Regions from separate parts of the Candidatus Contubernalis alkaliaceticus genome, predicted to be linked through region 1. Evidence: riboswitches for the same ligand, from Rfam matches in the RefSeq annotation. Region 1 holds a riboswitch; each other region holds the start of a gene.
What was found. Region 1 has a riboswitch for cobalamin ahead of cobT (nicotinate-nucleotide--dimethylbenzimidazole phosphoribosyltransferase). Riboswitches for the same ligand answer to the same signal wherever they lie in the genome.

Region 2: another riboswitch for cobalamin. It lies ahead of HUE98_RS13350 (Mrp/NBP35 family ATP-binding protein); the one in region 1 lies ahead of cobT (nicotinate-nucleotide--dimethylbenzimidazole phosphoribosyltransferase).
Region 3: another riboswitch for cobalamin. It lies ahead of HUE98_RS15355 (zinc-dependent dehydrogenase); the one in region 1 lies ahead of cobT (nicotinate-nucleotide--dimethylbenzimidazole phosphoribosyltransferase).

Annotation. Positions count from the first base shown of each region.
Region 1 is NZ_CP054699.1:2,813,949-2,821,571, reverse strand. Features, by position in the region: gene ybeY (rRNA maturation RNase YbeY) at 1-442, shown strand, start outside; gene HUE98_RS14100 (diacylglycerol kinase family protein) at 452-814, shown strand; gene HUE98_RS14095 (DUF502 domain-containing protein) at 819-1,412, shown strand; gene HUE98_RS14090 (DUF881 domain-containing protein) at 1,548-2,594, shown strand; gene HUE98_RS14085 (cytidine deaminase) at 2,616-3,011, shown strand; gene HUE98_RS14080 (indolepyruvate ferredoxin oxidoreductase subunit alpha) at 3,175-3,348, shown strand; gene HUE98_RS14075 (hypothetical protein) at 3,472-3,735, opposite strand; cobalamin riboswitch at 3,900-4,083, shown strand; gene cobT (nicotinate-nucleotide--dimethylbenzimidazole phosphoribosyltransferase) at 4,188-5,246, shown strand; gene HUE98_RS14065 (NADH-quinone oxidoreductase subunit NuoE family protein) at 5,668-6,144, shown strand; gene HUE98_RS14060 (NADH-ubiquinone oxidoreductase-F iron-sulfur binding region domain-containing protein) at 6,125-7,623, shown strand, end outside.
Region 2 is NZ_CP054699.1:2,657,057-2,664,679, reverse strand. Features, by position in the region: gene HUE98_RS13360 (IS1634 family transposase) at 1-1,205, opposite strand, end outside; M-box (ykoK) riboswitch at 1,467-1,637, shown strand; gene HUE98_RS13355 (CBS domain-containing protein) at 1,842-2,132, shown strand; cobalamin riboswitch at 2,241-2,426, shown strand; gene HUE98_RS13350 (Mrp/NBP35 family ATP-binding protein) at 2,722-3,498, shown strand; gene HUE98_RS13345 (iron-sulfur cluster assembly scaffold protein) at 3,671-4,057, shown strand; gene HUE98_RS13340 (Fur family transcriptional regulator) at 4,112-4,552, shown strand; gene HUE98_RS13335 (HAD family hydrolase) at 4,575-5,045, shown strand; gene era (GTPase Era) at 5,190-6,083, shown strand; gene recO (DNA repair protein RecO) at 6,101-6,853, shown strand; gene HUE98_RS13320 (DUF4342 domain-containing protein) at 7,003-7,383, shown strand.
Region 3 is NZ_CP054699.1:3,091,087-3,098,709, forward strand. Features, by position in the region: gene HUE98_RS15340 (four-helix bundle copper-binding protein) at 1-332, opposite strand, end outside; gene HUE98_RS15345 (hypothetical protein) at 538-744, opposite strand; gene trpD (anthranilate phosphoribosyltransferase) at 770-1,873, opposite strand; gene HUE98_RS15355 (zinc-dependent dehydrogenase) at 2,034-3,116, opposite strand; cobalamin riboswitch at 3,180-3,354, opposite strand; gene gltX (glutamate--tRNA ligase) at 3,883-5,358, opposite strand; gene ispF (2-C-methyl-D-erythritol 2,4-cyclodiphosphate synthase) at 5,629-6,105, opposite strand; gene ispD (2-C-methyl-D-erythritol 4-phosphate cytidylyltransferase) at 6,099-6,803, opposite strand; gene HUE98_RS15375 (PIN/TRAM domain-containing protein) at 6,803-7,623, opposite strand, start outside.

The sequences.
Region 1 (7,623 bases):
AATACAATTAGAGGACAAGTTGTTGTCCCAGTTGGAACTAATTACCCAAGAGATGCTGAAGGAGGAAAAGCTTTCCCATGATATAGAGGTCAGTCTTTGTTTTGTGGACAATCATTATATAAGAGAGTTAAATAAACAGTATCGGGGAAAAGACCAGGCTACCGACGTCCTTTCTTTCCCTCTGGAAGAAGATAAAGGTGAGGAATTTTTCCAAGAGCCCGAAGTGCTTCTGGGGGATATTGTAATATCTTTGGAGGAAGCAAAGGCGCAGGCAGATGAAGCAGGACATTCAATAAATAAGGAAATAGCCCTGTTATATATTCATGGCTTTCTTCATCTTCTGTCATATCATCACTCAAGTGAAGAAGAATATGAGCAGATGTGGAATAAAATGGGGAAAATTATGGAAATAATAGGTTATCAAGGGTATAATATAAAATAGGGTGAGAAAATGTTCAAGAAAATTATAAAAAGCTTTCCTTATGCCATTCATGGTATTGGTTACTCTATAAAAACTCAGGTAAATTTTAGATTTCATGTTATGGCTGCTTTTTTAGCTCTTGTTTTGAGCTATTGCTTGAATGTTTCTACGGTGGAGTTTTTATTTGTTTTAAATGCTATTTTTATGGTTATTACGGCGGAGCTTGTGAATACTGCAGTGGAAAAAACTGTAGATTTATGTACCAGTGAAATTTGTTCCCTGGCCCAGGTGGCGAAAAATGTTGCCGCCGGTGCGGTTTTAACTTCCGCAATTTTTTCTGTGGTAACAGCTTTAATTATTTTTGTTCCTAAATTAGTAATGTTGTGGAGGTAGTAGTATGATTAAAAGGATAAGAAATTACTTTATTGCTGGTCTGGCTGTTTTAATTCCTTCGGTGGGTTCCCTTTATGTTTTTTGGCTGCTTTTTAATTTTCTAGAGGGCATGTTGTCTTCTCTCATAACCAGTATTTATGGAAGTCCACTGCCGGGATTAGGCTTCATTATCACTATATTATTTATTTTACTGGTGGGCTATTTGACTTCTAATTATTTGGGAAGAAAAATACTGGGATTAATGGATCATATTTTTTTTAGGATTCCGCTGCTTAGAAATGTATACTCGTCTTTTAAACAGATTGTGGATTCCTTTATGAAGCAGAATAAAACTGCCTTTAAAGAGGTGGTTATGATAGAGTATCCTCGGAAAGGTATTTATGTTTTAGGTTTTTTGACCGGTGAGAGCCGGGGGGAAGTTCAAGATAGTACTCATTCTAAAACTTTAAATGTGTTTATCCCCACTTCTCCTAACCCTACCTCAGGGATGCTGGTCTTAGTTCCCAGCCAGGAGGTAACCCTTTTGAAAATGTCTGTGGAAGAAGGACTCAAGCTGATTATTTCCGGTGGAGTTTTTAGCCCTGAAAACAACCTTTAAGAAACCTTATTATTTAAAATTCTTTTTTAGTAGGGTTCTTGCCAGAAATGTCGAACTTAAGAATGAGTCTTCAAACTTATAATTTTTCTATTTTGTTTTACTAAGATTATTTTGCTAGGGGGATTCAATGCCTGGATGAAAACTTTAACCGTTCATGTAAAGGAGAATAAGCTCTTACTTTTTGCTATTTTTCTTTTGATATTAAACACATTTCTACTAACTATAGGGATAAATTTCTTGCGACCTGTACAGTCGGAAATTTCTGATAATCTAAGCAGCAAGAAATTATTGGCTGAGGAAATTGTTCAGTACAACCGCCGGCAGGCAGAAAAGCTGGAGGTTGATCAACGGCCCAGGGTGATGGAAACTTTATCTCGGTTTTATTATGATATAGAGTTGGCAACAGGGAACGAAGAATTATATAAGATAATCTTATCAAACGCCCGGACTGTTCAGGAAACTATTTCTAGAGAGTATGAGAGTTATCAACAGGAGTTAATCCTGTCATTGATAAATAAGGATTCAAAAATCAGGGAGATAAAATCCAACTTAAATGTTACCATTACCTATGATTTCGAAACAGGCATAATTGTGGAGCCGGAAGGTGTAATTGAAGAAAAAACTTTAGAGGAAATTAACAAAACGGCTTTTCAAAGTGATTTTTCCCCCCGGCAGATTATTGAAATAGAAGTGGAAAACGGCCAGGGCAAACCGGTGGCTACCCATAACCCTCTGGATCAAGTTAATGTGCTGACTAATGAATTGAATTCACTCAGAAATATACTTTATGAGACCAGGGTGGCGGCAGGGCTTGCGGAGATGACGGGAGCAGGTATTATTATCCGGTTATATGATAAAGAAAATGGCCAAACTTCAGAAGAAATCGTCCACGATACTGATATTAGGAATTTGGTACATGAACTATTTAACTCTGATGCTCAAGGTGTGGCTGTAGGGGACCAGCGCATTATAGCTACCTCTCATATTCGGTGTGTTGGCTCAATTATCAGAGTGAATGATGAGAGTATACCTGTAAACCCTGTGGTTATAAAAGCTGTGGGTAATCCGGAGATCCTGGTAGGCGGTATGACTCTAATAAAAAGTCAATTAGAGATACGTTATGGACTCCGTATGGATATTGAAAAGGTGGATAACCTTACTTTACCCGCATATTCCGATTAAGCATTAGGAGAGAAAAGAATATTGGATTATAAAGATTTATTAAAAAAAGCGGAAGCAGCCAGGGAATTTGCCTATGCTCCCTACTCAAAATTTAAAGTAGGGGCTGCTCTGCTTACAAAAGACAATTTAATATTTACCGGCTGTAATGTAGAAAATGCTGCTTATGGCTCTACCATGTGCGCGGAGAGGGTTTGTGTATATAAAGCCGTTTCTCAGGGAAGCCGGAAATTTATAGCCATAGCTATACATGCCGGGTCGCATAGTGCTACTCCTTGTGGGGAGTGCCGACAGGTTCTGGCGGAGTTTGGGGCAGATATTCAGGTAATCATGGGGGGATCATCAGGTTTTACCGTTAAATCTATAGTTGAGCTTCTCCCCTGTAGTTTTACATTAAGAACTAATGAAAAGAAGGATTAAAGCACGGCTATGAAGAAGTATTTTGAGAAGTTGAGAAGACATAACAGTGATTTCAAAAATTACTTTTTTATTCTTGAAGGAATTATTTAATTCGTTGTCGAATAGGGATTTTTATAGTGCTTGCGCACTAAAATAATTATTAAATAATAGAAGGAGGGATATAATGGCAGCGTTAGTTGATAAGGCAAAGTGTACTGGTTGTGGAAGCTGTGTTGATGAGTGTCCGGCAGAATGTATTACTATTGAGGATGACATCGCGGTTGTAAATAATGATGAGTGTACAGATTGTGGCACCTGTGAAGATGAGTGCCCTGAGGAAGCAATCAAGGTTGAGTAATATTTAAACACACAAATATTCTTTGTTTAAAATAACAAAATTTTCTAACTTCAAAAGCTTCATCCGCTGCTGCAGATGAAGCTTTTTATTGTAACTTTCCTGTTTTTAGTTCTGGTTGGAGGTCTAGTGAAGATAGACTTCCCTGACTCCCTCCTTTTCAAAAAGGTCTTTTATTCTGTCTACCTTATTGTCCGGAACTTTAAAACCCATCATAAAGCTGTTGTCATCAAACTGCTGGTAATCAATATTTTGATCCAATTCACGAAAATTATCTCGGTCATCCAGCTCAGATATATGAATATCTGAATCATTAAATCCCTCTGTTTTTAATCTGTCATATAGAGCTGCTAATCGTACTTCTTCGGAAACAATTGCAACTAATTGCATCTTTTTCACCTCCATTAGATTCATTCTAATTATAGTTTTGACTTAACTTAGAAAAATAAACAAAAAATTATATAGCCATAAAAAGCCATAAAAAACCAGTAATTATATCTGGTTCACTTATTGACAACACTGTAATTGATTTATATAATCTTAATAAATAATAGAATAGTAAAACTAAAACAGGTGCCGTTATGGAGAATAGGGAACCGGGTTAAAATCCCGGGCGGTCCCGCCACTGTAACCGGGGAGTCCTCTGTAATAAACCCACTGTTCAAGGAATTATAGAATGGGAAGGGATGGAGGATGATGAAAGGGAGCCAGGAGACCTGCCTGTATTAGAGTTAGTTTTCCCCGTGGAGAGGAAGACTGCTGAAGGATAATGGTAAAATCCTCGGCCTAGTTTTTATTTGGCTGGGGTTTTTTATTTATTTAAAAAAAGGAGGAAAAATAAGATGCAGAGATTTGAGGAAATTCTTAAAAAAATTTCACCAATTGATGGAGAGGTAATGGAGAAAACTCAAGGTAGATTGGATGACCTGACCAAACCCCCGGGAAGCCTGGGGGTAATGGAATGTATTGCTAAAAAAATTGCCGGGATTACCAAAGTAGTAAAACCGGGGCTGCCAAAAAAAACCAGCATAATCATGGCTGGGGATCATGGGATTGTGGAAGAAGGGGTAAGCGCTTATCCCAGTGAAGTCACTCCTCAGATGGTTATGAATTTTATTTCTGGTGGTGCGGCCATGAATGTGTTGTCCCGTCACGTGGGAGCAGAATTAATTATTGTAGATATCGGAGTGGCCAGTGACCTGCCGGATATGAAAGTTTTAATTAAGAAAAAGGTAGCCTATGGAACGGATAACATGTGCAAAGGTCCGGCTATGAGCAGGGAGCAGGCGGTGAAAGCCATAGAAAATGGAATTGAAGTGACAGAAGATTGTTTTGCAAAAGGGACCGCTTTGATAGGAATTGGAGAAATGGGTATTGGAAATACCACCCCCAGCACAGCCATAATTTCATTGTACTCTAAAAAAGAAGTAGAAGATGTAGTGGGTCGGGGGACTGGAGTGGATGATGAAAGGCTGAAGATTAAGATAAATGCCATAAAACGCGCTGTAGAGGTAAACAAGCCTGATATTGATGACCCTATTGATGTTTTATCTAAAGTTGGCGGGTATGAAATCGCCGGCCTGGTGGGGGTAATCCTGGCATGTGGAGCCAACCGGATTCCTGTGGTAATTGACGGATTTATCTCTGGGGCGGCCGCCGTAATTGCTGCGGCGTTAAAAAATGAAGTTAAAGATTATCTTATTGCCTCCCACCTTTCAGAAGAACCGGGTCATAAGGCGATGCTGGACTATCTGGGGTTAAAACCAATGCTTCATATGAATATGCGATTGGGTGAAGGAACAGGGGCAGCTCTGGCTATGAACATTATTGATGGCTCTTTAAAAATATTAAATGAAATGGCCACTTTCTCAGAGGCAGGGGTAACAGGTAAGACGGAGTAAAAGGAGGAATGAAGGGAGGGACAAAGAGGGACAAGGGGGACGGGCCCCTTGTCCCTTCCGCTGTCATGCGTTTTTGTATAATGAAAGAGGCGGTTGCATTGTGAAAAAATGCACACATTTCATAATGTGAAAGCAATTTTCTTGACAGTTAGTTTTATGGCAGTTTATAATTTAGGAGTATGCTTGAAACCTTTTTGCATCATGTAAAAATTATTTTAAAAGATGAGCGGAGTAATAACTTGCTTCTTGCAAAGACGCAAAAGCCTTTATCCTCTGTTTTTTTATAGGCTTTTCCGCCTTGTAATGGGTTTTTGCTCAAGCAATGGGGCTTTCAGCAAAACTTTTACAAAGGAGAAAAGGAGGGAGAAAGGTAAGTGTTTTGGGTTTTCGGACAAACTCTAAAACAAGTTACCGCAGCTAAATGAAGGTAGACTTAACAAAGATTGACCAGATGATTGATAAGTACAGTAGTGAAGAAGACGTACCTTACATTTCTATTTTGCAGGACATCAACGATGAATACCGTTATCTGCCGGAAGAAGCTCTGCACCGGGTTTCAAAGAAGTTGGCAGTATCTATGAGCCAGCTTTACAGTCTCGCTACCTTCTACAAATGTTTTAGTTTAGTTCCCAAAGGGAAACATGAGGTTCAGGTGTGTATGGGGACCGCCTGTCACGTGAGAGGTGCTCCTCGAATCTTGGAGAAGGTATGCCAGGGATTTAAGGTAAGCCCAGGAAAGACTTCTGAGGATGGAGAGTTTTCCCTGGAGACGGTGAACTGTGTAGGTGCCTGTGCCTTGGGTCCTCTGGTAGTAATGGACGGCAAATATCATGGGAAGCTGACCCTAAATAAGATTGGTAAGCTTATGGGGGGATATCATGAAAAAGAAGATAACTAGTCCATGGGATTTAGAAATATTGAGAGAATCCATAAAGGAGAACAGGGTGTCAGGAAAGCCCTGTGTATCTGTCTGCTGTGGAACAGGATGTATGGCTTCCGGAGCTTTGGAAGTGTTATCCTCTTTTAAGTCTCTTTTGAAACAAAAGGGATTAGACTTCCAGTTGGATACAAAATTAACCGGTTGCCATGGTTTTTGTGAGCAGGGTCCCCTGGTAGTTATAACACCGGGTGATATTCTTTACTGTAGGGTTCAGGAAGAAGATGTTGAAGAAATTATTGAAAAGACTATTATTAAGGATGAAATAATTGAACGTCTTTCATATGTGGAGCCTGTTTCGGGAAAACAGATTATTAAAGAACATGACGTGCCTTTTTATAAAAAACAATACCGTCTTTTGATGGCTAACAATGGAAAGCTGGTGCCGACGGAGATTGAAGACTATATGGCTTTAGGGGGATACAGCGCTCTGAAAAAAGTGCTGGAAAACATGACTCCAAAGCAGGTTATTTCGGAAATCAAGACCTCCAACCTGAGAGGGCGGGGAGGCGGGGGATTTCCCACGGGGGTAAAATGGCAGTCCTGTTTTAATGCTCCGGGAGATCCCAAATATTTGATCTGCAATGCGGACGAAGGTGACCCCGGTTGTTTTCAGGATAGAAGTATTCTGGAGGGAAATCCTCATTCTGTTCTAGAGGGTATGATTATCGGGGCCTATGCCGTGGGAGCTAACCAGGGTTATATCTATGTCCGCAGGGAATATCCCCTGGCCATAGAAAATTTTGGACAGGCTATTGAACAGGCTAAAGAATATGGTCTGTTAGGTGAAGGTATTATGGGAATGGATTTCAATTTTAACGTTAAGATAAACCGGGGGGGAGGCGCTTTTGTTTGTGGTGAATCCAGTGCTTCCATTGCTTCTATTGAAGGAAAGGTGGGGGAACCCCGGGATAAGCATACCCATGCTACGGAAAAAGGGTTATGGGACAAACCTACTGTGCTCAATAACGTAAAAACCTGGGCTACGGTGCCCATTATTATGGAAAAGGGTGCGGAGTGGTTTGCTTCCATTGGCACGGAAAAAAGTAAAGGAACTATGATTTTTTCTTTGACGGGTAAAGTAAACAATACCGGTCTGGCGGAAGTGCCCATGGGGATGAGTTTAAGAGAGCTGGTTTTTGATATCGGCGGCGGAGTCCCCAATGGGAAGAAGCTAAAAGCCGTACAAACCGGGGGGCCTTCGGGAGGCTGCATACCTGAGAATCTATTAGACCTGCCGGTGGATTATGAAAAATTGTCGGAGGCCGGTTCTATGATGGGCTCCGGCGGTCTTATTGTTATGGATGAAGATACCTGTATGGTGGATGTGGCGAAGTATTTTTTAAGTTTTACCAAGGATGAGTCTTGTGGCAGCTGTTTTTCATGCCGAGAGGGAATTACCCGAATGCAGGAAATGATTGATGATATTACCCGGGGGAA
Region 2 (7,623 bases), 160 kb from region 1:
ATAAATCTTCTGCAATCATTCTGATTACATTTTTTTATTTTTGTAGGATTTGAATCTATTGTTTTTTGTGCACGTTCTATCTGTGAATTACGGATTTTTCTTTGATAATCTCTATACTTGATAGAGTACGTCACAATGATTTTTTGTTCAAGGTCATTTTCTTTAATCCAACGTTCTTTGTAAAACATTTTATTTTTAGCTTTCTCATCATCTAGTTTAGAGATGTCATAGGTTTTTACATCGTTAGAGAGGTGCCATTCGTTTGGATCAAGTGCCCATTTTTTTAGATGTGCTTTTAATTTCTTAATTGATTGAGTTGTAATAAATGCTCGTTCTTCCCTGTCGTTAAATTTTCTGTTATTTTTGGACGCTAGACCGGCATCGGTACATACGATAAATTTAGAAAGATTAAAATCAGATAGAATTTTCTTTTCTAAGGGTTTTAGTGTTAATTGTTCATTTGTATTTCCTTTGTTGATGCTAAATGCAAGAGGGATACCGTCTCCATCCATAAATAGGCCCATTTGAATGATTGGGTTTGGTCTATGCTCTTTTGATGGACCGTATTGCTTATCGCCATCTGCCTGTTCAATTTCAAAAAAATAATTGGTGCAATCATAATAAAGTACACCAGTATTTCTCTTAGAAACTTTTAAACTGTTGTTGTACAAGGATGATTGTAAAAAATCCGTTTCCTTAGCAATAACTTCAAGAGCTCTGTATATATGTTGAAGTTCAAAGTTAGGTTGTTCTATAAATCTTGAGGAAAGTTGGTAAGTGGCGAGCTTAGATGAAGGGAAGATTATTCTTCCGTAAATCAATCTGGAGAGTATGGAGTTTAGGTCATATGTAACCTTGTATTTTCCTAACATTTCTTTACATATTTTGTGAAGGCCAAGTTGATAGTATATTTGTTGAAGAAAAAGATAACCACCGTTAAAAGAGCGCTGTTCATCTTTCGTAATGACCTTGGAAGGTGAGTACTTTACCAACACATCAAGCTTTTCTTCCTTCTCTTTTTGATTCAGCTCTGCTATGTATTTCTTTGCCCATTCAATGGGATCCTGGCCGTTTAACTTTTTACTCAAATCATTAACTGTTCCAAGTTTTTCAACAATCTTTGATGAATGTACACCATTCTCATAAGTTGATTTAATTACGTAAAGAGATGTGGAATTTTTTGATTTCGAAATAGACAATCTCATATTAACCCCCCAATCCCTTATATTATAACATAATACTCAATAATACTCAATAGAAATAGGTGAAAAATTGACAAATTTGCAATAAAAAAAGCCCTATTTTCAAGGCTTTTAAGACATGTGTTCATTATTCAACTGTCAAAGACCCGGGTAACTTTTCATACTGCTGTTATCTGTTATTTGCCATCTCTTATTTATTAAATTAACCCAGGTTTCTATTGACAATTTCTCTTTAACTGTCATATAATAAAGGATGAAAAGTGAATATGCACTTGTTAGGGGAGGCTCCTAAATGAACACAGGCTGCTGCCCAAAAACGTCCAGAGACGCCAATGGGTATAACAGGCATGATCGGATTAAGGTCTGCTTAATGTAGCTGATTCTGTTTTGAATCTACGTCATTTAGTGCTGAATCCAAAACGAGGAGTTGTGGTTTCCATAGCAGGCAAATTTTAATTTTTTTGTCATGTGTGGTTGTGGTATTTAAACGGCTCTTCTGGGCCGTTTTTTGTTTATAAAGAATTTTTTTACAGAGGGGGTGGTGTTCGTGACAGGAGACCCTGATAAATCAGGCGACTTATTTGAAATTAAAAAGTTTCAAAGAGAGCAGTATAAAGTATTAACTCAGGAGGGATTAATATGGCAAACATCAGGAGGAAAGTCAGGACACTGCCGAAAAGAGTGGTTGATCAAATGGCTAAAAATGCAGAGAAGAATATACACTCCCGGCCCGTTAGCCTTAAAGAAGATGTTACCGTCCAGGAAGCCTTGGACCGGGTTAGAAATTCCGGAAAAAAAGTAAAAATTGTTTATGCCCTTTTTATTACTGATGATGGAGGAAAGCTAAAGGGATACTTGACCTTGAAAGATTTAATTGCAGCAGCTCCAGAAATGACTGTACATGATCTTATGGATGAGATGAGAGTGTGATTCCTTGGTCTATGCTGTCTTAATCTTTTTGGAATAAGGTATTTATAAATAAATTATTTCTTTAAAGAAGGAAAAATTAAATTTAGGTAGAATAAAAATATAAATAAGTTAATATCACATCAAACAGGTGCCAATTCATTTGGATAATAGGGAATCGGGTTAGAGTCCCGAGCGGTCCCGCCACTGTAAAGGGGAGTCTCCTGCTTTTTAGAACCACTGTTTCTAAAGGAAACGGGAAGGTGCAGGAGGACGAAGAACCTGAGTCAGGAAACCTGCCTGTTTTTTAGTCACTTGTTTACCTTCGGAAGAAAGGAAATGGTGTGGTGTGTAATGTATTGTACACAGACCGGTCTTCCAAAGGCCGGTTTTATTTTTGCGTGACCTGTTAAATTCATATCGGCTCTTTGCCGTACCTCCCCCGGGAGGTTTATTTTTTTGTTTTCGTAAGCCTTAGTAAAATATAACATTTGCTTTTAAGAAGGTCTTTACGGAAACCGGTCAATAAACTATAATTAAGGCGACAAGAATATTTAAGGATAAATTTGGAGAAGGTTATTATAGTATATTATGAAAAGAAGGAGAAAGTAAAGTGAATTCATCCAGGGATTGTTCGGTTGAAGAAACTGAGAAAAATACGGATCAGGAAGATTGTAAGATAAAAAAAGTGGTGGCGGTGATGAGTGGAAAGGGAGGTGTTGGGAAGTCATCCATCACTTCTCTTTTAGCGCTGCAGTTATCCAGACAGGGACATAAAGTTGGGATCATAGATGCAGATATTACGGGACCCAGCATTCCTAAAATATTTGGGCTGCAGCAGCGGCTCAAAACCGCTGAAGGGAAAATGCTGCCGGCAGAAACTCCGGGAGGTATTATGATTGTGTCTATTAACCTTCTTTTGGATGAAGAGGATGATCCGGTTCTTTGGAAAGGACCCAAGGCTGGAGGAGCAGTAAAACAGTTCTGGAAAGATGTAGATTGGGGAGAACTGGACTATCTGCTGGTTGACATGCCCCCCGGCACATCGGATGTTCCTTTGACAGTCCTGAAATCTATACCTGTAGACGGCATAATTGTAGTAACTTCTCCCCAAGAATTAGCCCTGATGGTGGTGAAAAAGGCGGTTAAAATGGCTTACCGCTTAAGGGTTCCCATAGTTGGTTTGGTGGAAAATATGAGCTATCTTCGCTGCTCCCACTGTCAGGAAAAATTAGAAGTATTTGGCCCCAGCCGGGCTGAAGAATCTGCTGAGATAATGGGGGTCCCACTTTTAGGCAAGATTCCCATAGATACAGATTTTACCCGTTTTTCTGATCAGGGGAAAGTAGAAGAATACCAGGGGAAAATAGAAATTAAATTGAATTTTTAAATTTTTCCCTTTGGTGAAATTCTCTGATTATTGCCCTGGGCAATTGTTTGTCAGTCCCATTATTAAATTAGTGATGCTAATTTACTATTTATATAGAAGGACTTTATTAAATTATAGAGAATAAAGAATTAAGATGCTTTTTTGTATGGAATCTCATGAGGTGGGGAAATATATGGAAAATCAATTGGTTGTAGACCACTTTACTAATCCCAGGAATATAGGGGATCTGCCTGATGCCCATGGGATAGGCACTTACGGAGCCCCCGATTGCGGAGATTATTTAGTTATTTATATAAAGGTGAATCGAGAAAAAATCTCTGATATTAAATATAAAATATACGGATGCAGTACTTTGATAGCTACTACCAGTATGATGACGGAAATGGCAAAGGGGAAAACTATTCAGGAGGCCAGATTGATCACCGGAGAGGATGTTGTGAAGGCTTTAGGCGGGCTGCCGGAAGATAAAACCCATTGCGCTAACTTAAGCATAACCGCACTTCATTTTACTTTTCAGGATTTTAATAAGCGGAAAAGCCTGGGCTGGACCCGTTATTAGGAGAGTCCAAGATATATTTGGACTGCGGTTAAAGTATAAAGTAGGTGAAAAGCTTTGAAAAAGGAAGCAATGGAAAAATTTAATAAGTACCTGAAGTTAAAAGGTTTTAAGCTCACCCAGGAAAGAAGAATCATACTGGAGCAGGTTTTTTCGGTTCATGATCATTTTGATGTAGAAGATCTTCTTTATATGCTCCGGAAAAGCAATCGACAGGTTTCCAGGGCATCGGTTTACCGGACTTTGAGCTTGCTGGTGGAAAGCGGCCTGGTGGAAAAAGTAGATTTTGGAGATGGCAGGGCTTACTACGAGCATGTTTTTGGTCACCTGCATCATGATCACCTGATCTGTAAAAATTGTGGTAAGGTGGTTCAGTTTGAGGATATGACTATAGAAAAGCGGCAAAAGGACATATGCAAAGAACATGGATTTCAATTGGAATATCACACTTTAAACATTTTCGGGTTTTGTACGGAATGTCAAAAAGAAGATAAGTAAAATAAAAAAAAGTAGGAAAATTATGTTAATAATTAGCATTCCAGGATACAAGGACTTGAATCTTAAATATCTGGTCACTGATTTAAATGGGACTTTAGCTAATAATGGTTTAATTAAAAAAACTACTGCTTTTCTTTTGAATAAAATATCTCAAAACTTGAAAGTATATATAATTACAGCAGATACCTTCGGCATAGCTGGTGAAGTTTGCTCATCCCTTCAAGCGGAGCTTACAGTTTTGAAAGGTGGAGGAGAAAGGGATGAGAAGGCGGCTTTTATCAAGGGACTGGGTAGTGAAGAGACAGTAACTTTAGGGAATGGTGCCAACGATGAATTGATGTTGGAGCAGTCAGTCTTAGGTATTGTAGTGATTGGGGAGGAAGGCTGCTGTACCAAATCTCTTTTAAAGTCGGACATTGTGGTAAAAGATGTAGATGATGCCCTGCGAATGCTTCTCAACCCTGACATATTAAAAGCGGCACTGAGATCATAATTTTTGACTAAAATTACACCTGGGGAATGAAAGGTGTTTTTTATATTTCAGGTTATTTGATGTAAGTTAAGGGGTTTCTTCTTATTAACTTCAGATTTCATGGGAAAATCAAATTTAAAAAGCTAATAATACAGGGGGCAAGAGATGTTTAAATCAGGAGTAGTAGCCGTAGTAGGCAGACCCAATGTGGGGAAATCCACCTTATTGAATTATTTAATGAAGCAAAAGCTTACCATTATTTCCGACAAGCCTCAGACTACCAGGAACAAGATAACTTGCATTCTTACTACCCAGGAAGCTCAGATTATTTTCCTAGATACTCCCGGGCTGCACAAACCCCGGACCAAGTTGGGAGAATATATGGTTAAGGTTTCGGTCGGTTCCTTGAGGGAAGTAGATATCGTTCTATTTTTGGTAGAAGCCTCTCATCCTCCCGGGAGAGGGGATGGGTATGTGGTAGATCTCTTAAAGCAGGCTGAAACCAGGGTATTTTTGGTTATCAATAAAATAGATCTGGTAGAGCCGTTAGAACTAGAAGGAATCATTGAGCGTTACCGGGAACTATATGATTTTTCTGAAGTGATTTTAGTTTCAGCGGTGAATGGTACCAATGTAACGCTGCTCCAGGAGAAGTTGGTAGCTCATCTTCCAGAAGGCCCAAAGTATTATCCTGAGGATATGATTACTGAACAGCCGGAACGTTTTGTGGTCTCGGAATTAATCCGTGAAAAAATATTGGAGCAAACTCGGGATGAAGTGCCCCATTCTGTGGCTGTTGAAGTGGATGAAATGAAGGAACGGAAGGGCAAAAATATGATTTACATTCGGGCTAATATCTTTGTGGAAAGAGATTCCCAAAAAGGAATTATTGTAGGTAATCAGGGCAAAATGCTCAAAGAAATTGGGATGAAAGCCCGTCAGGATATCCAGGTTCTGCTGGGCTGCAAAGTATTCCTGGAACTTTGGGTTAAGGTACAGAAGGACTGGCGCAATCGGAGTAAGTTTTTGAAAGATTTCGGTTATCATGACAGAGAATGAAAGGGCAGGGGCTTTAGATGAAACATCTAAAAACGGAAGCGCTGGTAATCAGGTCACAAAGTTATAGTGAAGCAGACAAGCTTTTGACCCTGTTAACCCTGGAAGGGGGTAAGATACCCTCCATTGCCAGGGGAGCCTGTAAAACTAAAAGCAAACTGTCTGCCTCTGTAGAGCTTTTTACCCGGGGGGATTTTCTTCTTTACAGGGGGAGAACTCTAGCTACTGTAACTCAGGGAGAGATTCTAAATTCTTTTTATTCCTTGAGGATGGATCTGTTAAGTTATGCTTACGGCCAGTACTTTTGTGAACTGATTGGCCGTTTGTTGGAGGAGAATGAACCCTGTCCAAAGGAATACCGCTTGTTTTTATCAGCCCTGGAAGCCATGAACGGTGACACGGCTTACCTGGAGGTGCTGGCACGTTCTTTTGAATTGAAGCTTGTGAAAAATCTAGGGTATACCCCATACCTGGATTCCTGTCTGGTTTGTTCTACACAAAAAACCCCCTTTCGTCTCAGCTTTCGGGAAGGGGGGCTTCTTTGCTCCAAATGTAGTATGCGGGATCCCGGGGCTAATAAGATTACTCCTGGGACCCTTTCACTTCTGGCCAAGCTGCTTACAGCTGATTTTAAAAGGCTGAGAATTCTAAAAATGAATTCAAAACAGCGGCAGGAGATTTTTTCCATTAACCAGGCACTTCTAAGTTATAATTTCAACCTGGGAAGATGTAAAGCTTTAGCCTTCCTGGAACAATTAGGATGTTCCAGATAATTTATGTATATATATCTTCAAAAATTCACAAGATTCCTTAAAATATATTATTAAAGACGCAGAAAATGTTAGTTATTCAGAAAATTATTATAAATTTCTCAATATTTACATAAACTATGCTCAAACGGATTATACAGGAGGGAAATACCGTGTCGATAACACTAGAAAAAATAGACCTGCTTCGGGATCGTACCGGAGCTACGTACAAGGAGGCCCGGTTGGCGCTGGAGGCCACCGGAGGAGAAGTGGTGGAGGCCCTGATTATACTTGAGGATCAAAGTAAGTCTTGGTTGGAGGAAGGACCGCACACAGATTTTATTGCCAGGGCGAAAGAATTTGCACAGAAGAGCGCCGATATTCGAATTTCTGTAAAGTCTCATGAAAAAACTGTGGTGGATATTCCTGCTCCTTTGGGGGTGGCAGGAGCTGTGTTTCTCCCCAAAGCCGCTGCTTTGGGGACACTGTTTTTACTTTTTACCAAGTACTCACTTCATATGGAGAAAAGACAGCCCCAAAATGGGGAGAATTAAGAAGGCCAGGCTTGACATTTGAACCCTAATTTGTTAAAGTTAATGAAATTAAATCCCTTATGCGATGCGGGAAAAGAGTAACCAGTGGGGCTTATACAGCGAGCCGGGGGTAGGTGAGAAGCCCGGTAAAGGAAACTGGCCAAAGGCGTTCTCAGGGCATAGATAAATCAAGGGGGGTCCAAAATAGTTTTTGGACCAAATAGGGTGGAACCGCGGGAGATCCTCTCGTCCCTATATGCA
Region 3 (7,623 bases), 280 kb from region 1:
TTACGGCATTCTTCTGCACATTGGCGGCAAATTTGAGCACATTCCTGGCAATGTTTATCTTTAAACATTTCACATTCTTTTGCACAGGCGTCACAAATTTTTGCACAAAGATCACAAAATTCTTTAGAAAAATCACTGTTTCTGGCCATATACTGAACAGCCTGCATGCAAACCTCCGCACAATCATTTAATATTGTAATACATTTAGCTCTGGCCTTTGCATCCGGCTCTTGTAAGCAGGCCGTAAAACATTCTTCACAGGCCTGGGCACATTTGGCGCAGGCATTAATACAGGAATCCATATGTTTTGGAGCATCTGATAATACACCCAATACTTTCACCTCCCAAATTAAATATTTCTACCTTTTTATAATTTATCCAAAATGATAATTATATTCAAAATACCTAAGGGAAATAAAGGAAATACGGAAATACGGGTACGGAAATACGGGGACACCATACTTAATTAGCTTATTTCCTAATTCAGTATGGTGTCCCCGTATTTCCGTATTTCCTCTTCCATATTTCTTTACTTTCTTATGGGGTATATTCCCTCTCCGTGATGGTCAATTCGACCCTCTTAATATCCTTTATCCCTGCTTTTTCAGCTAAAGAGACTATATCCTCAAGATTAATCGGGTCATTATATACGCTGGCTTTATTAAAGGGCACACACTGGCAACCCTCTTCTCTACTGTTCCTAACATACCCATTCCTGCATTTTAAAGCATAAAGCTTAATCATATCTTCCTCCCTTGTTCCTTTTAGTCTAATTGAAGTATTTCTCCAGCCTGGCCAGTCCCGCTTCCGGCTGTGCATTCTGCTCTCTTACCCAATCCTTTAACTTATCCACGGCCTTACCCGACTGAATAATTTCCCGGGAGAAATGATAACCATCTTTAATGCTGCCGCTGGCCCCCATTAAATATAAAATCAAACCACTGTTCAAACAGACTATGTCCCGGGGAGCTCCGTTCTCTTCACCGCTTAAAAGCCTCACCAAGCGCATCGCCTCCTGGGCAATATCGGGCAGCGGCTTTATATCTTCAGCGGATGCCCGCTTAATCCCCAAATCCTCCGGCGTAAAGGAACTGTAATGAATGCTCCCGTCCTCTTTCAATTCCGCCATTAGAGTTTCCCCCAGGGTGGAAGCTTCGTCCATGCCATGTACACCGTCCTCCGCCAGGCCGTGTACCACCAGGGCTTTCTTGTAGCCAATTTCCCGCATAATCAGTGGGGCGTGCTGCAGCAGTTCCCGGGAATAAACTCCCCTTACTCCGTAACCGGGCAGCGCCGGATTGGCCAGTGAAGCAGCAATATTTAGCACCGTCCCGAAGGAAATCTGGGAAAGAATTCTGCCCAATGCCCTGGGATGAACCTCAGGGCTCATACCATTAAAAATTCCGATACCCGCCTGCTCAATACTTCTTTTCACCACCTGGGGGCCACACTCCACATCCACCCCCAACTCTTCCAATATATCTACAGTGCCGCAGATTGAGGTAATGGCCCGAGCACCGTGCTTGGCCATAGTAATTCCTGCAGCTGCCGCCACAATTGAAGCAGCGGTGCTGATGTTAAAGGTCTTAATGGAGTCCATTCCGGTGCCGCAGTTATCCACCAGAGGGCCTTCCGTCTCCGGCACAACTTTTACCGTATCCAATTCGTAAATAGCCTCCCAACCACCGGCAATCTCCTCGGCCGTTTCCCCTTTGGCTGCCAGTGCTGCCAGAAAAGCACCCTGGTGCATATCGCTTTGAGCATTATCCAGGATTTCATAAAACATATCCCGGGATTCCTCTCGGGTTATGTTTTCCTTTTTAATAAGTTTTGATATAACCGCTCCAAACTCCTTTACATCTCCTTTTGACATACTACTTCCTCCCTTATTTATAGTTTTTAACTAAAATCCATCATGTGATAGGCTTTTAAATTATTAACCTCTGCTTAAATCAACAGTATTGCTTAAGTTACTAAAAGGGCTTACATATTTGCAAAACAGGGTATCAAAAACTCCCAAAGTTCACCCCTCTTTAAGAATCAAGAAAATTAATAACCAGGGACAAACCTTTCAACTCTTTAACCCGGCAAATCCCCTGTTCCACCTCCTCCAGCGGAAGAATGCCGCTAATCATATCATTCACCTGAATTGCCCCTTCCCCTAACAGCTGCAAAGCCTGCCGACTGTGCTCCAGAGAACAGCCGTAAGCTCCTACCGCTGTTATTTCCCTATAGTGAATCAAATTAAAATCAATTCTAGAAAAATCCTCGGTAATCAGGCCACTGAAAAAGCCGAAGCGTCCTCTTTTGGCCATAACATTTAAACTGATGCTGACAGCCTCAGGACCAGGGCAGCAGGGGATAGCTACGTCAACCCCCATGCCATTTGTAAGCATCCTTATTTCTTTCTCAGCAGATGTTTTTAACGGATTTATGCAGTAATCAAACTCATAATTTGCCGCTCCAACTAATCTTCCAAGATCCTGCTCCAGCAGTATAATCTTTTGGGCTCCCCGCAGCCGGGCTAATTTTGCATTTAATATCCCCAGCCTGCCTCCCCCTACCACGAGAACCGTGTCTGGAGATTGTACTCCCAGAGACTGCTGCATATTTAATGAACAGGCCAGGGGCTCCGTCATGGAGGCTTCTACCAAGGAAAGGCCCAGGGGTATCTCATTTAATATTCCGTTTTGAACTCCCTGGAGGGGAACTCGAAGATACTCTGCAAAACCTCCATCATAATTAAACCCCATGATTTTAATTGAGTCGCACATATTGTCCAAGCCCTGCCGACAGTAATGGCATTCCCCACAGAAGATTCCCGGATGCACCTGCACCCTGCTTCCGGGCACTACATTTTTTACCCCCTCTCCTATGGCGAAAACTGTGCCGGCTATTTCATGCCCCAGGATACGGGGAAGCTTAAGGTCACGCTGGCCTATTAAGTAACACTTCATATCCGTCCTGCAGATTCCGCAGGCCTCCAGTTTGACTAGAACTTCCCCCCCGGCACATTGGGGTGTTTCAATTTCCCTGATTACCAGCTTTTCTCGTCCCTCCAAAACAGCAGCTTTCAGTTGAAATCCCTCCTTTATACTAGAAATAAAAAAGTCCACGCTAATTACAGCGTGGACTTTCCATCATCCTACGTTACAGCCTGCTTTGAGCACGAAAGCAGCTCTTTTCATTCATTCCAGGCAGGTCTCCTGACTCGGTTTCATCACCTAAGATACCGCCTTCCCCCTCTCGGAGTGGCTGCCGGTACCGGCTTCCCCATACAGTGGCGGGCCCGTTTAGGATTTTCACCTAATTCCCTATTCTCCTGTTTTAGGCACCTGGAACTAATAATATTTATTTTTCACTATTATTCTATTAGCAATTCAAAGAAATGTCAATATAGTAATTTATGGTAAACATTTCCTGGTAGTTACCACCGAACAATAAGGAACAATAAGGGGACACCATACTGAATTATTTTATCTCTCTTTTTTAGGAAATAAGTCCCCCACCTCTAAGCGTTAGTGTATATGGGCTTTTAATCAGGTGGAGTAGAGTCTCCACCTGATTCCCCGATGTTTCAGCAAAGCTAAAACGAATTCACTTAAAATATTTCTTTATTATAATTCAGTATGGTGTCCCCGTATTTCCTGAACAGCTGCAAAGCCTGCCGACTGTGCTCCAGAGAACAGCCGTAAGCTCCTACCGCCGTTATTTCCCTATAGTGAATCAAGTTAAAATCAATTCTAGAAAAATCCTCGGGTAATCAGGCCGCTGAAAAAGCCGAAGCGTCCTCTTTTGGCCATGGAAAAATACGGGGACACCATACTGAATTACCTTATTTCCCTAATTAAGTATGGTGTCCCCGTATTTCGGTATTTACCTTTAAAAATTATGTTCTAAGGCTTCCAATGTAAAAGCCAAACGCATGGCCACCCGTTCCCGTCCCAAAAGAAGAATTAAATTCTGGAGATCGGGGCCCTCAAGGCTTCCCGTCAAACCTGCCCGTACCGGTTGAAACAGCTTTTTGCCGCCTACACCCAGTTCTTTTCCGATTCCCTTAAAAATTGCTTTAATGGAGGGCACCTCCCAGTTCTCCTCCTGCAATATCTGCTCTCTAAATCTTTCTACTACCCTGGGGGAGGATTCCTCCTTCATCATTTCCAGTGCCTCTGGGGTAAACGCATCTATCTTGTCCCCGAAAAACACCTGAATGAAAGACACCACTTCCTCAATAAAATGCAGTTGTTCCTGCAGAAGGGATATTACCTTTACCAGCCAATCATTCTGCTCATCTGTCAGATCCTGTTCCAAGAGCCCTGCCTCTACCAGATAAGGCAAAGCCAACCCGGCGATGACCTCCGGTGCTTCCTTCTTTATGTACTCGGAATTCATCCAGTTCAGTTTCTTCAAGTTAAAAACCGCAGGGCTCTTGGAAACCCGGTCCAGGGAAAACTCCTGCACCAGTTCGGAAAGAGAAAAAACCTCTCTTTCCCCCTCCGGCGCCCAACCTAAAAGGGACAGAAAGTTTAAAAGGGCATGGGGAAGATAACCCTTCTCACGATACTGCTGAATAGAAGTGGCTCCATGCCTCTTGCTCATTTTAGACCGATCTTCCCCCAGGATTAAGGAAATATGGGCAAACTCAGGCATATCAAATCCCAAGGCCTTGTATATCATAATCTGCCGGGGGGTGTTAGAAAGATGCTCCTCTCCCCGGATTACATGACTAATCTTCATTAACGCATCATCCACAACCACCGCAAAATTATAAGTAGGAATACCGTCTGACTTTACAATAACAAAATCACCGATTCCATCGCTTTCAAATTCTACCCTGCCCCGGACTAAATCCTCCACCGGGATAATCTCCCCTTGGGGTACCTGAAAACGGACTGTTGGCTTTTTCCCTTCATTTTCAAGCTTTTGCCGCTGCTCAAGAGTCAAATCCCTGCACCTTCCCAGGTACCTGGGCATTTGTCCCTTATTCCGCAAGGATTCCCTTTCCGCTTCCAACTCCTCTTCGGTACAATAACAGGGATAAGCTTTCTTTTCCTCTAAAAGCCTTTCCCAGTAAGTGCTGTAAAGGGACAGTCTTTCACTCTGCCGATAAGGCCCATTCTCTCCCCCCACTAAAACCCCTTCGTCCCAGGCCATCCCCAACCATTTTAAATCATCTAAGATAACCTCTTCCGATACCAGGGTAGAACGCTCAACATCGGTATCCTCAACCCTGACTACAAAGTCCCCACCGTTTTTTCGGGCAAAAAGCCAGTTAAAAAGAGCCGACCTGGCTCCACCGATATGTAGAGGCCCAGTAGGACTTGGGGCAAATCTAACCCTCACTCTTCTATCCAAAATTGTATACCTCCTGACTTTCATCTATATTTTTTGTTACAACATTTTAATTTTTATGAGTAAACTCGTTTCATCAAGCTTAAACATCGGGGAATCAGGTGGAGACTCTACTCCACCTGATTATAAGCCCCACCTACGCTAACGCTTAGAGGTGGGGGTCTTATACCCTAAAAAAAAGAGATTAAACGGATTTTAAACCTAATGAAATTTTCTAAAAAAAAGTTTTAAATAATATTGTAGAAGAACCGTCCCCTTGACAATTTGGCAATATTCTCACATACTTGAAAGCAATACTATTGCCTGTGCTGCTATTCCCTCTTCTCGGCCGGGAAAACCTAATCCTTCGGTGGTAGTTGCTTTCACATTGACGGCTTTTTCATCTACTCCAAGGGTGGAAGCAATATTTTGCGTCATCTTTTCTATGTAAGGGGCCAATTTTGGCTTCTGAGCGATAACAACTGTATCCACATTGACGATCTGGTATCCTTCCTCTTTTAGAATATGATTCACTTTTGCCAGAAGAATAACACTGGAAATTCCCCGATACTGCTCCTGGGTATCGGGAAAATGCCTGCCGATGTCTCCCTTACCCACAGCTCCCAGCAGAGCATCCATCAGAGCATGAATCAAAACGTCAGCATCGGAATGCCCAAGAAGTCCCATATGATGAGGGACTTCCACCCCTCCCAAAATAAGCGGCCGGTCCTTGACCAGCCGGTGAACATCATAGCCTATTCCAACTCTCACCATGGCTTTTTTCCAACCCCTTCTTCTCGTAAGAGAGCCTCCGCCAGCATCAGATCCTGAGGAGTAGTAATCTTAATATTTTCATACCTGCCCTGGACAATTCTCACCCTATGGCCTAACCTTTCCACCAGGGATGCATCATCAGTACCTAAAAAACCCTCCTCAAGTGCCTTCCCATAAGCTTCACAGATTAATGGGAAAAGGAAGGCCTGTGGTGTCTGCGCTGCCCACAGCAGGCTGCGGGCTGGCGTATCCACCACAAATCCTTCCTCATCTGTCCTTTTTATAGTGTCCTTAACCGGAACAGCCACCACACAAGCTCCATAACTCCTGGCTGTATCAACAGATTCTTTCAAAAGCTCTTGGGTAATAAAGGGACGGGCCCCATCATGTATGAGCACCACCTCAGTCTGTGGGGCCAAGGTTTTCAGTGCTTTGTTAACGGTTTCCTGCCTTTCCTTACCCCCGGGAATCACGGTCATGGGAATATCCAGTTGTAAAGGATCAATAATTTTATTTTGACAGAAATCTTCTTCCCCCGGAGCAACTGCTACCACAATTTTATCAAAGGGATACTGGGAAATCTTTAACAAAGTCTGAGCTAAAACAGGCTTCCCACCGCACAACAGATACTGTTTATTGACTTTTTCACCCATTCTCTTTCCTTTTCCAGCGGCTGCTACTACAGCGGAGACCAACACTATTTGGCCTCGTTAATATACTTGGCCAGATATGCTTTTGGCCGGGCAAATATCATCCTTCCCGCGGCTGTCTGCAATACGCTGGTGACTACTACCTCTAGATGCTGCATCATATGTTTCTTCCCTCCATCAACCACGATCATGGTACCGTCGTCTAGATAACCAATTCCCTGTCCCATTTCTTTACCATCTTTAATTATTTGAACGGTCATTTCTTCCCCGGGGAGAACTACCGGCTTTAAGGCATTGGCCAACTCATTAATGTTCAGCACCGAAACCCCCTGGAGTTCACAGACCTTGTTCAGGTTGTAATCATTTGTGACTACTTTCCCTTTCAATAGTTTAGCTAATTTCACCAGCTTGCTGTCAACTTCCATGTCCTCAAAGTCCTGTTCAGTAATTTTTACGGGAATATCCAGTTCCTTTTGAATCTTGTTTAAAATATCTAAACCCCGTCGTCCGCGATTTCTCTTAAGTACATCTGATGAATCAGCAATATGACGGAGTTCATCTAAAACAAAGCCTGGAATCATCAGTACTCCCTCCATAAAACCGGTTTTACAAAGATCGGCGATGCGACCGTCTATGATTACACTGGTGTCCAGTACTTTTATTCCTTTATCCGATAATACTTTTTCCCCTTTCGCCTGCCAGGCAAAGAGAGAAGTTATAAAAGAAAGTTCTTCTTTCCGATTAGTGACAATATGAATCCCCACGTATCCCAAAACTAGAGTAACTGCCAGGGAAAGATAAACCCCCACCCAGGGAATCCTATAAAGAGCAAGACTCAAAAGAGCCGCAATAGAAAGGCCTATAACCA